3 regions of the Bradyrhizobium prioriisuperbiae genome follow, and region 1 is predicted to be linked to each of the others. Evidence: riboswitches for the same ligand, from Rfam matches in the RefSeq annotation. Region 1 holds a riboswitch; each other region holds the start of a gene.
The links. A riboswitch is a leader RNA that binds a small molecule or an ion and turns the genes downstream of it on or off. The one in region 1 is predicted to bind S-adenosylmethionine.
Positions count from the first base shown of each region.

Region 2: another riboswitch for S-adenosylmethionine. It lies ahead of metX (homoserine O-acetyltransferase MetX); the one in region 1 lies ahead of RS897_RS02145 (threonine aldolase family protein).
Region 3: another riboswitch for S-adenosylmethionine. It lies ahead of RS897_RS06935 (O-succinylhomoserine sulfhydrylase); the one in region 1 lies ahead of RS897_RS02145 (threonine aldolase family protein).

Region 1 is NZ_CP135921.1:449,008-453,098, reverse strand. Features, by position in the region: gene RS897_RS02160 (GrlR family regulatory protein) at 1-246, opposite strand, end outside; gene RS897_RS02155 (aldo/keto reductase) at 445-1,458, shown strand; gene RS897_RS02150 (cupin domain-containing protein) at 1,608-2,039, opposite strand; SAM-I-IV-variant riboswitch at 2,152-2,262, shown strand; gene RS897_RS02145 (threonine aldolase family protein) at 2,311-3,345, shown strand; gene RS897_RS02140 (AraC family transcriptional regulator) at 3,351-4,091, opposite strand, start outside.
Region 2 is NZ_CP135921.1:3,500,331-3,504,421, forward strand. Features, by position in the region: gene hisC (histidinol-phosphate transaminase) at 1-576, opposite strand, end outside; gene RS897_RS16480 (chorismate mutase) at 640-1,491, opposite strand; SAM riboswitch at 1,688-1,767, shown strand; gene metX (homoserine O-acetyltransferase MetX) at 1,852-3,060, shown strand; gene metW (methionine biosynthesis protein MetW) at 3,057-3,743, shown strand; gene RS897_RS16495 (TIGR02594 family protein) at 4,033-4,091, shown strand, end outside.
Region 3 is NZ_CP135921.1:1,480,229-1,484,319, reverse strand. Features, by position in the region: gene RS897_RS06940 (IS701 family transposase) at 1-1,215, shown strand, start outside; gene RS897_RS06935 (O-succinylhomoserine sulfhydrylase) at 1,380-2,609, opposite strand; SAM riboswitch at 2,678-2,757, opposite strand; gene RS897_RS06930 (2'-deoxycytidine 5'-triphosphate deaminase) at 2,889-3,998, shown strand; gene RS897_RS06925 (MarR family winged helix-turn-helix transcriptional regulator) at 4,024-4,091, opposite strand, start outside.

The DNA.
Region 1 (4,091 bases):
GTGTTTTCCGGAAAAACCGACGCTGACGTCGCGGCCACCGAACACCGGATTGCCGCGGGATTGGGTGTGCTGATGGGTGACGAGTTCGCCCCGCCATTTGTCCGGTCCGGTCTCGTAGTTGCCGGTGTAGTAGAAATAGCTGTCGCCGCCGTGAATGGCGCCGTCGCGCAGCACGATGACGCCGGTCGCGCGGGCGTCCACGCCGTCCAGCATGTCGATGGCAATCGTGTAAAGCCCGTTCCTCATGCTTCGTCCGTTCCACCCGGCCGCGCGGAAGCATTTTGATCATCGGCCTCACAATACTGTGACGGCGGCCGGTTCGACAGCTCGTTTTCTGCGGTGATTTGCAGCAGAGCGGCCGAGACGGACCGTGGACAAGGGCGACGTCTGCCCGTATCAGTCGGCGAAAGCCGGGCCACACTCATGAACAAGACGGAGGACCAAATGAACCACCGCAACCTCGGCCGCAGCGGCCTGAAGATCTCGCAGCTTTGCCTCGGCACCATGATGTTCGGCGACGCCACCGATGAGGTGACGTCTGCCACCATCGTCGCCAAGGCCCGGGACGCCGGCATCAATTTCATCGACACCGCGGATGCCTATTCGCAGGGCAAGTCGGAAGCGGTCGTCGGCCGGGCCATCGCCAGGCACCGCCACGATTGGGTGCTCGCCACCAAGGCGGCGAACCCGATCGGCGAGGGCGTCAACCGGCGCGGGCTGTCGCGCAAATGGCTGCTGCAGGCGGCGGATGAGAGCCTCGCGCGGCTCGGCACCGACTATCTCGACATCTATTATCTGCACAAGGAAGACCACACCACGCCGCTGGAGGAGACGTTGCGGGCGATGGGTGATCTCATTCGCCAGGGCAAGGTGCGTTACTTCGGCGTGTCCAACTATCGCGCCTGGCGGATCGCCGAGATCTGCAACATCTGCGATCGGCTCGGTATCGACCGGCCAGTGGTCAGCCAGCCCTATTACAACGCCATGAACCGGATGCCGGAGGTCGAACAACTGCCGGCCTGCAATTTCTACGGTCTTGGCGTTGTGCCCTACAGTCCATTGGCGCGCGGCGTCCTCACCGGAAAATACGCCCCCGACAGCAATCCGGAGCAGGGCACACGCGCGGCCCGCAAGGACACCCGGATGATGCAGACCGAATGGCGTCAGGAATCGCTGCAACTGGCGCAGACCATCCGCAAGCATGCGGAAGCGCGTGGAATCACCGCCGGGCAGTTCGCGGTGGCCTGGGTGCTGAACAATCGCTTCATCGATGCGGTGGTCGCTGGGCCGCGCACCGAAGAGCAGTGGGACGATTACGTCAAGGCGCTGGCCTATCGTTTCACCGCGGAGGACGAGGCGCTGGTCAACAGCCTCGTCACCACCGGACATCCCTCGACGCCGGGCTTCAACGATCCGGCCTATCCGATCGAGGGCCGGCCGGTGCGCAACGGCGCGTGAGGCGGATGGGCCGACGATCGTCATTGTCGCGAATAAAGCATCTCCACCCACAACAGTCATCACCGGGCTTGTCCCGGTGATCCCGCTTAGGGACGCAGTGCGCCCCTAAGCGAGGTTGCCGGGACAAGCCCGGCACGACAAAAGTACAATCATTCTGACGCCGCGTTCCGGGCCATGAAGGTCTCCGGCGAGCCGTCTTTCGGATCGACGAAGATGATGTCGGTCGGTTGCCGCCGCGGCGTGTCGATCGACAGAAACACCACCGGCTCCTCATAAAGCTCAGGCATGGCATGCACCGTGCCGCGCTCGAAGAACAGCAGTTGTCCCGGTGCGAACTCGCTCTTGGTGGCGGGGTCCTTCATCCAGAAGGTGCCGCGCCCGGAGAACACGTAGAGATATTCGTCGCAGGTCGCATGATAGTGCGGTGGCGTCGGGCGATAGACCCGAAACACCCGTGCGCTCGCCTGCTCGCGATTGGTCAGATACGTGTCGACCAGCAGCGTCTTGGCTGAAGGCGGTAGCGCGTCGGCGATCGCCTGGATGTTGAACTGTCCGGTGGACGCCGTGGTGTCGTCGGTCATGCTGAACCTCTCTGTTTGCCGCGAGCCTAGCAGACCCTGCGGCGAAAGGCCTGCCATGGCGAAGCAACAGGCCGTGAGCTCTTGCCAGAGCCGATTTTCCCGTTTATGCCATGCGCACCATCAAGAGTTGAGCTGATGCTCAACGCCAACCTGCTCCCGAGCAAGGTGGCGTTCCCTGCGACAACAGGGAGATGCGGCCGATCCGGCAACCAAACGGGACCGCCTCGCATCGCCCTTTCCCATGATGGATGAGATTGGCCAGAGGTGCGTGATGAACGAATCCCAGCAATTTGCGAGCGACAACTATTCCGGCATCTGTCCGGAAGCCTGGCAGGCGATGGCCGCGGCCAATCAGGGCCACGCGCCCGCTTATGGCGACGATCACTGGACCGAAAAGGCGTCGGATGCCTTCCGTGCGCTGTTTGCGACCGAGTGCGAGGTGTTCTTTGCCTTTAACGGCACCGCGGCGAACTCGCTGGCACTGGCGGCGCTGTGCCAGTCGTATCACAGCGTGATCTGCTCGGAGGCAGCTCATGTGGAAACCGACGAATGTGGCGCACCGGAGTTCTTCTCCAACGGCTCGAAGCTGCTGGTGGCGCCGTCCGCCGACGGCAAGCTGACGCCGCAGGCGATCCGCGCCATCGCCACCAACCGCAGTGACATTCATTTTCCCAAGCCGCGGGTGGTGACGATCACCCAGCCGACCGAGACCGGGCTGGTCTACAGCGTTGAGGAGATCCGCGCGATCTCCGCTACCTGCCGCGAGCTCGGCCTGCATCTGCACATGGACGGCGCGCGGTTCGCCAACGCCTGCGCCAGCCTCGGCTGCAGCCCGGCCGACATGACCTGGCGCGCCGGCGTCGACGTATTGTGCTTCGGCGGCACCAAGAACGGCATGGCCGCGGGCGAAGCCATCTTGTTTTTCGATCCGAAGCTGGCGGAAGATTTCGATTACCGTTGCAAGCAGGCGGGGCAGCTCGCCTCGAAAATGCGTTTTCTCGCCGCACCCTGGGTCGGCATGCTGGACACCGGCGCCTGGCTGCGCAACGGCGAGCATGGCAACGCCTGCGCGAAGCGTCTGCTGCGGCAGATCGAGGGGCTGGGCGGGGTGGACATCATGTTCCCGCCACAGGCCAATGCGGTGTTCGTGCGGATGCCGGAGGCGAAACTCGCGACCCTGCGCGAGCGCGGCTGGCGCTTCTACACCTTCATCGGCGGCGGCGCCCGCTTCATGTTCGCCTGGGATGCGGATGCCCAGCGCGTCGATCAACTCGCCGCCGACATCAGGCAGATAACGGCGGCGTGAGCTGATCACGCGCCCGGTGCATTCGCACTTGTGCGTGTTGCGCCCGGCGGGTTGCCGATCACCCGCTTGAAGGCGCGGCTGAAGGCGGCCTGCGAGCCATAGCCCAGGCGCTCGGCGACGGCGTCGATCGGCAGGTGGTCGCGGCCGATCCATTGCGCCGCCAGCCGCATCCGCAGCTCGGTGAGATAGCGCAGCGGCGTCATGCCGGTAACCTCCAGGAAGCGCTCGGCGAACACCGAGCGTGAACTGCCCATCACGGTTGCAAGCTCGGCCACGGTCCAGTTTCGGCCCGGCTCGCGGTGCAGTGCCGCGATCACGCGGCCGAGCCGCGGGTCGCGCAGCGCCGCCACCCAGCCATTGGACTCGCCGCAGCCGCATTCAACCCAGGCGCGGACGATGAAGGCCGACACCACGTCCGCAAGCCGCGCCAGAATCCCGGCAAAGCCGGCGCGCTCGCCGCGAGCTTCGCGCTCCATGGCCTCCAGCATCGGCAGGATTTCGGGATAACGCTCCAGCAGCGTGCCGACGAACATCATGCCCGGCATGAGCGCGACCAGCGGGTGCATGCTGCCGAGGTCGAATTCCATGCAGCCGGAGAAGATCAGCACGCCTGTGCCATCGCAGGCGGTGTCGCCGCAGGCCTGGATCGCGTCGATGCTCCTGCAGATCGGGACGCTTTCGAGTGCGGTGACATGGCGGCAAGGCAGGTCCGGCTGAGAGACGAGATCGTGGGTGCCACCCTGCGG
Region 2 (4,091 bases), 3.1 Mb from region 1:
GTCGCTGTACGCCGCGTCGACCACCAGCAGCACGTGCGAGGGCAGGCCATTGCGTAGCCGCTTGACTTCGTCGAACGGCAGGTAGGTGCCGGTCGGGTTGTTGGGGTTGGCGAGCCACACGAGCTTCGTGCGCGGCGTCACCGCCTTGAGGATGACGTCGACATTGGCGGTGAAGTCGGTCTCGGGCACGATGACGTTGGTCGCGCCGTTGCTCATGGTGGCGATCGGGTAGACCAGAAAGCCGTGCGCGGTGTGAATGGCCTCATCGCCCGGGCCGAGATAGACATGGGCGAGGAAATTCAAGATCTCGTCGGATCCCGCGCCACAGATGATGCGGTCAGGATCGAGCCCGAACTTGCGGCCAATCGCTTCGCGCAGCACCCGCGAAGAGCCTTCCGGATAGTCCTCAAGATGAGAGGCCGCGGTCTTGTAGACCTCGATCGCCTTCGGCGAGGGCCCGAACGGGGTCTCGTTGGCGGACAGCTTGAACACACGGCCGCTCAGGCCAGCGCCGCTCTTGCCGGCGACGTAGGGCGCAATATCGAGGATGCCGGGCTTCGGCACGGGGCGAGACATTGGATCGGACTCCAGAAAAACTCTATAGTTCAGTAATATCGGATTTCAGCGGTTATGGGCGGGTCAGCCTGGCCCCGTGGCGCCATTCGCGGCCACCGTATAGCGCGTTGCGTGGCTGCCGACGAGGGCTGATGATCGCACCGAGGCGCCGGCGGCGAGCAGTGTCGCCTTGATCTTGTCGATGGCGTTTTGCTTGGTCACCGACACCAGCAGGGCCGCGCCGTCGAAGGTGTCCGGCACCGCGACGATTTCGGCCAGAGGCGACAATGCGCGGGCCACCTCCGCATTCCAGCCGGAGACGCGGATGCTCCACATTTCGACGTCGGTGACCATGGCGTCGTCGGCGACGCGCGAGATCACGAACACCGGCAGAGCGGCAGGATGATCGGCGCGCTCAACGAAGGGAAGTCGGGCGATGATCTTGGGAACGCCCGCGGCTTCCAGTGGAATCCACCAAGGCGCGCGGCTCGAGGTGGCGGATACCAAAGCGAGGTCGCCCTTGGACTTTGCCACGGCCTCGACGGCGGCGTCCGCGCTGAAGTGCGAGATAAACGGCACCGTGAAGCCGAAATGGAAGCGCGCGGAGTCCCGCATGGCGGAGTCGCCCGGCGACAGATCCGCATGCACCGAGAACGGAGCTTGCACATAGGTGAAGGTCGAGATGATGACACGCCAGATGCTCTCGACGGTGTCGAGCGGCAGGATGCCGCGATGGCGCTGCACCAGCCGCTTCATCATGTCCGCTTCGCGTGCCGGGCGAAACGCCGAGCCGACCTCCTGGGTCTGCTTCACCGAAATCAGCCGGTCGATGATGTCGCCGCGCTGCATCAAAAGGCTGTGCACCTCTTCGTCGATCCGGTCGATCTCGCGACGCAGCTCCTGCAGCATCGGCGGTGCGGGGGGCGATTTGGACATCTTCAAAACCTTGCGGCATGGAGCCCGCAAGGCATGGCCGGTTCGGTCAAATCTGCAGGCTGGACAAGCCATTGATAGGAAAGACGGTGCGCGAAAGCAAAGAAAACATGAGCCGCTCGGGTAACCAATCGCGGCGTGAGGCACTCCGCCGTGCCCTGCTTGTCTTGACGAGGGACCTCAGTCGGATTAAACCTTTTGCCTATTCCGTGGTCATTTGAGCCGGCCGGCTTGCAGCCACGTTAAACAACTCGCTAAACAGGCCGGGGACACAAGTGATCCCGGCCGAACCCCGTTGTTCAGGCCGGTTTTTTTATGACCTGATTTTCGGTGGCAAAACCTCATCGGGAGGCCGGGACCAGGATGGCAAATTTACAGTCGTCTCAGAGCCAGACGGCAGCAATGCCGGAGCACGCGCGTGAGGCGGATCATCCGACCTCGCTGGTTGCGGTGCTCGGCGCCGACCTGCCGCTGCGGCTCGACTGCGGCGTTGATCTTGCGCCGTTCCAGATTGCCTATCAGGCCTACGGCCGGCTCAATGCCGACCGTTCCAACGCGATCCTGATCTGCCATGCGCTGACGGGCGATCAGCATGCCGCAAACGTGAACCCGGTGACCGGCAAGCCCGGTTGGTGGGAGACCATGGTCGGCCCGGGTAAGCCGATCGACACCGACAGTTATTTCGTCATCAGTTCGAACGTGCTGGGTGGCTGCCTCGGCAGCACCGGCCCGGCGTCGACCAATCCGGCAACCGGAAAGCCTTGGGGGCTGGATTTCCCTGTCATTACCGTCCCGGACATGGTCCGCGCGCAGGCGATGCTGATCGACTCTCTCGGCATCCAGACGCTGTTTGCGGTTGTCGGTGGTTCGATGGGCGGCATGCAGGCCCTGCAGTGGGCCGCGGCCTATCCGCAACGTGTGTTCTCGGCGGTGCCGATCGCCTGCGCCACGCGCCATTCGGCGCAGAACATCGCCTTTCATGAAGTCGGGCGCCAGGCGGTGATGGCTGATCCGGATTGGCGCAACGGGCACTATTTCGAGCACGGCGTGCGCCCACATCGCGGGCTCGGCGTGGCGCGGATGGCTGCGCATATCACCTATCTGTCGGATGCAGCGCTGCACCGCAAGTTTGGCCGGCGGTTGCAGGGCCGCCAGATGCCGACCTTCTCATTCGACGCCGATTTTGAAGTGGAGAGCTATCTGCGGCATCAGGGCTCGACGTTCGTCGAGCGGTTCGATGCCAACAGCTATCTCTATCTGACGCGGGCCTGCGACTATTTCGACGTTGCCGCCGATCATGGCGGCGCGCTGGCCGCAGCATTCAAGGGCACCCGCACGCGGTTTTGCGTCGTCTCGTTCACCAGCGACTGGCTGTATCCGACCTCGGAATCGCGCGAGGTCGTGCATGCGCTCAACGCGGGCGGCGCGCGGGTGTCGTTCGCTGAGATCAAAACCGACAAGGGCCACGATGCCTTTCTGCTGGATGTGCCGGAATTCACCGATATCGTCCGCGCGTTTCTGGAGTCCGCCGCGGTGACACGCGGCCTGCGCAAGGCGGAGATGAGCTCATGACGACGCACGATCACGCGTGGTCGCTCTCGGCTGCTTTGCCGCAAGGCGCGGAAAACTATCGCGGCGATCACCTGCTGGTGGCGCAGATGGTCGAACCCGGCTCGCGGGTGCTCGATGTGGGCTGCGGCGAGGGCGATCTGCTGCGGCTGCTGGAAGGTCGCGGCGTTGACGGCCGCGGCATTGAATTGTCGCGCGAGGGGGTCAATCGCTGTGTCGCCAAAGGCCTCGCCGTGATCCAGGGCGATGCCGATACTGACCTGGTCGACTATCCCGACGATTCCTTCGACTATGTGATCCTGTCGCAAACCCTGCAAGCGACGCGGCAGCCGCGCGTCGTTCTCGAACATATGCTGCGGATCGGGCGGCGTGCCATCGTGTCGTTCCCGAACTTCGGTCACTGGAAGATGCGGCTGCAGTTGCTGGTCAAGGGCCAGATGCCGCGCACCGACAACCTGCCCGCGACCTGGTACGACACGCCGAATATTCATTTCTGCACCATCAAGGATTTCGTCCAGCTCTGCGACGAGATCAACGTCAAGATGGAGCGGGCGGTTGCGCTTAATCCGTACGGGCGGCCGCTTCGTCTCAATGCGCCGTGGTGGTTCTGGAACATGTTCGGCGAGCAGGGCGTGTTTCTACTTAGCCGCCGCGACCTCGCCGGGCATCATCCAAACGGCGGATAGCGCTTTTGCAGATCGTTCGTGAGCGCTGCTGAAACGAGCGTTTTCTTGCGAGAAAGTGCGATCATTTTTTCGAAAGATGCGCGGTTAATAATCGCTTAGGTTTTCCGGCGACATCGCGGCAAACCTCTCCACTTCATCGTCACATTATCATCGCGACATCACCACGAAATGGTTCCCTCAGGGCCATCTCGCGCCTTGCTGAGGTCACACCACATTCGTTTTTCGCGCCCGGATAGGCGGTTCCTTTTGCGGGACCGTCGGGAACGAGGGGTGTCACTGAGGATTATGAATGACTGAAGTTGGTACGTTTCGCCTGCCGCTGCGGCACGTCGCACTTGCGTTGTGTTC
Region 3 (4,091 bases), 1.0 Mb from region 1:
ATCGGTCACGTGGAGCGGACGAGACCGCTGCGCGACTATTGCACGGGCCTGATGCTGCCTGGGGAACGCAAGAGCGTGGAGCCGATGGCGGCGCGGACGGCTCCAGCGCGCACGGCGGCACAGCATCAGTCGTTGCTGCATTTTGTCGCCAACGCGGCCTGGTCGGACGAGGACGTGCTGACCAAGGTGCGCGATTTGGTGCTGCCGGCGATCGAGAAGAGCGGGCCGATCGAGGCGTGGATCATCGACGACACCTCGTTCCCCAAGCAAGGCAAGCATTCGGTCGGCGTGCACCACCAATATTGCGGGCAGCTCGGCAAGCAGGCCAATTGCCAGGTGGCGGTGTCGCTCTCGATCGCCAATCATGCCGCCAGCCTTCCGGTGGCCTATCGGCTGTACTTGCCGGAAGCCTGGACGAAGGATCGTGCCCGGCGGAAGAAGGCAGGCGTGCCGAAGCAGATCAAGTTCAAGACTAAGCCGCAGATCGCGCTGGAGCAAATCCGCTGGGCCTGCGAGAGCAGTCTGCCACGCGGCGTCGCGCTGATGGATGCGGCCTACGGCAGGGACGCGCGGCTGCGTGCCGGCATGACAGAATTGGGCTTGCCTTACGTGGTCGGCATCGTGCCGACCATCTTGATGTGGGCCCCTGGCAGCGGCCCGCGGCGGATGGACAAGCCGATGAACAACACCGGCCGCCGCGACGAGCCCGAACTGGTCTCGGCCAAAAAAGTGGCACTCAGTCTCCCGAAGCAGGCCTGGCGCACGGTGGCGTGGCGGGAAGGCTCGGCCGACCAGCTATCCTCGCGCTTTGCGCGGGTGCGTGTCCGCGTCGGGTACAACAAACTGATCCCCGAGAAGCTGTCGCCGGAGTGGCTGCTGATCGAATGGCCGGAGGGCGAAGCAGAGCCGACCAAATACTGGCTCGCCACGCTGCCGGAGAACGTCAGCTTCACGCAGCTCGTCAATCTGGCCAAGCTGCGCTGGCGCATCGAGCGCGACTATCAGGAGCTCAAGCAGGAGGTCGGGCTCGGTCACTACGAGGGGCGCGGCTGGCGTGGCTTCCATCATCACGCAACCCTGTGCATCGCGGCCTACGGCTTCCTGATCGCCGAACAGGCGACGATTCCCCCCTCAGAAACTTGTTCCGCCGCGCCAGTCCAGGTCCCTCCCTTACCCGACAATTATCGACCCAGAGGATCTGCCCTTGCGGCCTGAACGCCACGTCCCGAACTCGATCGCAACCATGCGCGTGCGGTTGAGCCGGGCCCTCAGCAAAACAATCATACGATGCCCTTGTTGCGGCGCCGTCGCAGCATCACCCACGCGCAGAAAAATCATGACGCAGTAAGACTAACCCGCCCTACACGCCGAGATTCAAGTTACGCCGTCTCCAGCGCCGCCTGCAGGTCCTCGATCAGATCGTCGCGGTGCTCGAGGCCGGCGGAGAAGCGGATGAAACCTTCCGAAATTCCGAGCTCCGCGCGGGCTTCCGGTGTCAGGCGCTGATGCGTCGTGGTCGCCGGATGGGTGACGATGCTCTTGGAATCGCCGAGGTTGTTGCTGATCTTCGCAAGCTTCAGCGCGTTCAGGGTGCGGAACGCCGCCGGCTTGCCGCCCTTGACCTCGAATCCGATCAGGGTCGAGCCGGCGCGCATCTGCTTTTTCACGATGGCGGCCTGCGGATGATCGTCGCGGCCGGGATAGATCAGCCGCGAGATTTTCGGGTGCTTGGCCAGTTCGTCGGCGATCGCGGCTGCGCTCTCGGTCTGCTGCTTCACCCGGATCGCCAGCGTCTCCAGTCCCTTCAGCAGCACCCAGGCATTGAACGGCGACATCGACGGGCCGGTCTGGCGCAGGTAATTGTGGATGTGGTCCTGGATGAACTGCTCCGACGACAGGATCACGCCGCCGAGGCAACGGCCCTGGCCGTCGATATGCTTGGTCGCCGAATACACCACCACGTCGGCGCCGAGCTGCAGCGGGCTCTGCCAGATCGGCGTGGCGAACACGTTGTCGACGATGAGCCGCGCGCCGCCCTTGTGCGCGATGTCGGCCACCGCGGCGATGTCGACCACCTCCAGTGTCGGATTGGTCGGGCTTTCCAGGAAGCAGCTGCGGGTGTTGGGGCGCATGGCCTTCTGCCACTGGTCGAGATCCTGGCCGTCGACCAGGGTGGACTCGATGCCGTAGCGCGGCAGCAGGTCTTCCACCACATAGCGGCAGGAGCCGAACAGCGCCTTGGCTGCCACCACGTGATCGCCGGTGCGCAGCGGGGCCAGGATCGCGGTGGTCACCGCGGCCATGCCGGTGGCGGTCGACCGCGCGGCTTCCGCGCCCTCGAGCTCGATCATGCGCTGCTCAAACATCGCGACCGTCGGGTTGGAAAAGCGCGAGTAGAGGAAGCCGGGGTCCTTGCCAGTGAAGCGCGCTTCGCACTGTTCCGCGCTGTCGTAGATGAACCCCTGGGTCAGGAACAGCGCCTCGGATGTTTCGCCATATTGCGAGCGGAGCGAGCCGCCATGCACCAGCCGGGTTTCGGGGCGGTAGTGGGCAGTGGCAGAGGGGGCTTTCGTTGCCTTGTTTGAAGGCGTTTTGGGTGACTCGGACATCGTGACTCCAGACTGGCCAACCTGAGTTGGCCATAAAAAAACCGGCCTGAACAAGCGTTCGGCCGGGATCACATGTGTCCCCGGCCTGTTTAGCGATTTATTTAACGTGGCTGCAAGCCGGCCGGCTCAAATGACCACGGGATAAGTCGCCGTCTTAATCCGGGGTGGGCTTTTCGTCAAGACGGGCTTCAGGTAACCGATAAAAGCCCTTATTTTCGTGGGTTAGGTGGAGCCAAACGGCTTCCAGCGGGGAGCCAAGGGGAACTCAGGGGCCCGATCGTGACATTGCCGTTGCCAGCCGATTCCAAAGGAATTCTGCCCGATCGCCTGATCGCGGCGATGGCGGATGCCGGCGTGATCCTGCCCGAATACCCTTTTGTTGAAAGCCAGATCCAGCCGGCCAGCCTCGACCTGCGGCTCGGCAGCACGGCCTTCCGCGTCCGCGCCAGTTTCCTGCCGGGCCCCGGCGCCACCGTCGCCGAGCGCATCGACGATCTCAAGCTGCACGAGATCGATCTGTCCAATGACGCGGTGCTGGAGACCAATTGCGTCTACATCGCGCCGCTGCTGGAAAGCCTGGCGCTGCCGCCCTCGATTTCGGCTGCGGCCAATCCGAAAAGTTCGACTGGCCGGCTCGACGTGTTCACCCGTGTCATCGCCGACGGCACCCGCCGCTTCGACATGATTGAAGCGGGTTATCATGGTCCGCTCTATGCCGAGATCAGCCCGAAAACCTTTCCGGTGCTGTTGCGCGAGGGATCGCGGCTGTCGCAGATTCGCTTCAGCGCCGGCGATGCATTGCTCAACACGGCGGCGCTGGAAGCCCTGCACGCCCAGGAGAAGCTTGTCGACAGCGACCATGCCGATCTCAGCAACGGGCTGGCCTTGAGTGTCGATCTCTCCGGCGAGGGATCGAACGGCTTTGTCGGCTACCGCGCCAAGCGTCACACCGGCGTCGTCGACGTCGACCGCCGCGGCGGTTATGCCGTGGATGAATTCTGGGAGCCGATCAAGGCCCGCGCCGATCGTAGCCTGATCCTCGATCCCGGCGAGTTCTACATCCTGGCTTCCAAGGAGGCGGTCCAGGTGCCGCCGGATTTCGCCGCCGAGATGGTGCCGTTCGATCCGCTGGTCGGCGAATTCCGCGTGCATTATGCCGGGTTCTTCGATCCCGGCTTCGGTTATGCCGGTGCCGGCGGGCAGGGCTCGCGCGCCGTGCTGGAGGTGCGCTCGCGCGAAGTGCCGTTCATCCTCGAGCATGGCCAGGTCGTGGGACGGCTCGTGTACGAGAGGATGCTGTCGCGACCCGACGCGCTGTACGGCCAGCGCATCAGTTCCAACTATCAGGGCCAGGGCCTAAAACTGTCGAAGCATTTCCGCGCGCCCTGATCCTGCGCGCCGCTACAACCCATCCTCAATCCGGCTTTCTGTCCTGTATCGTCGCACGCGTGGCGACCAGGCGCGTCAGCATGGCCAGAAACT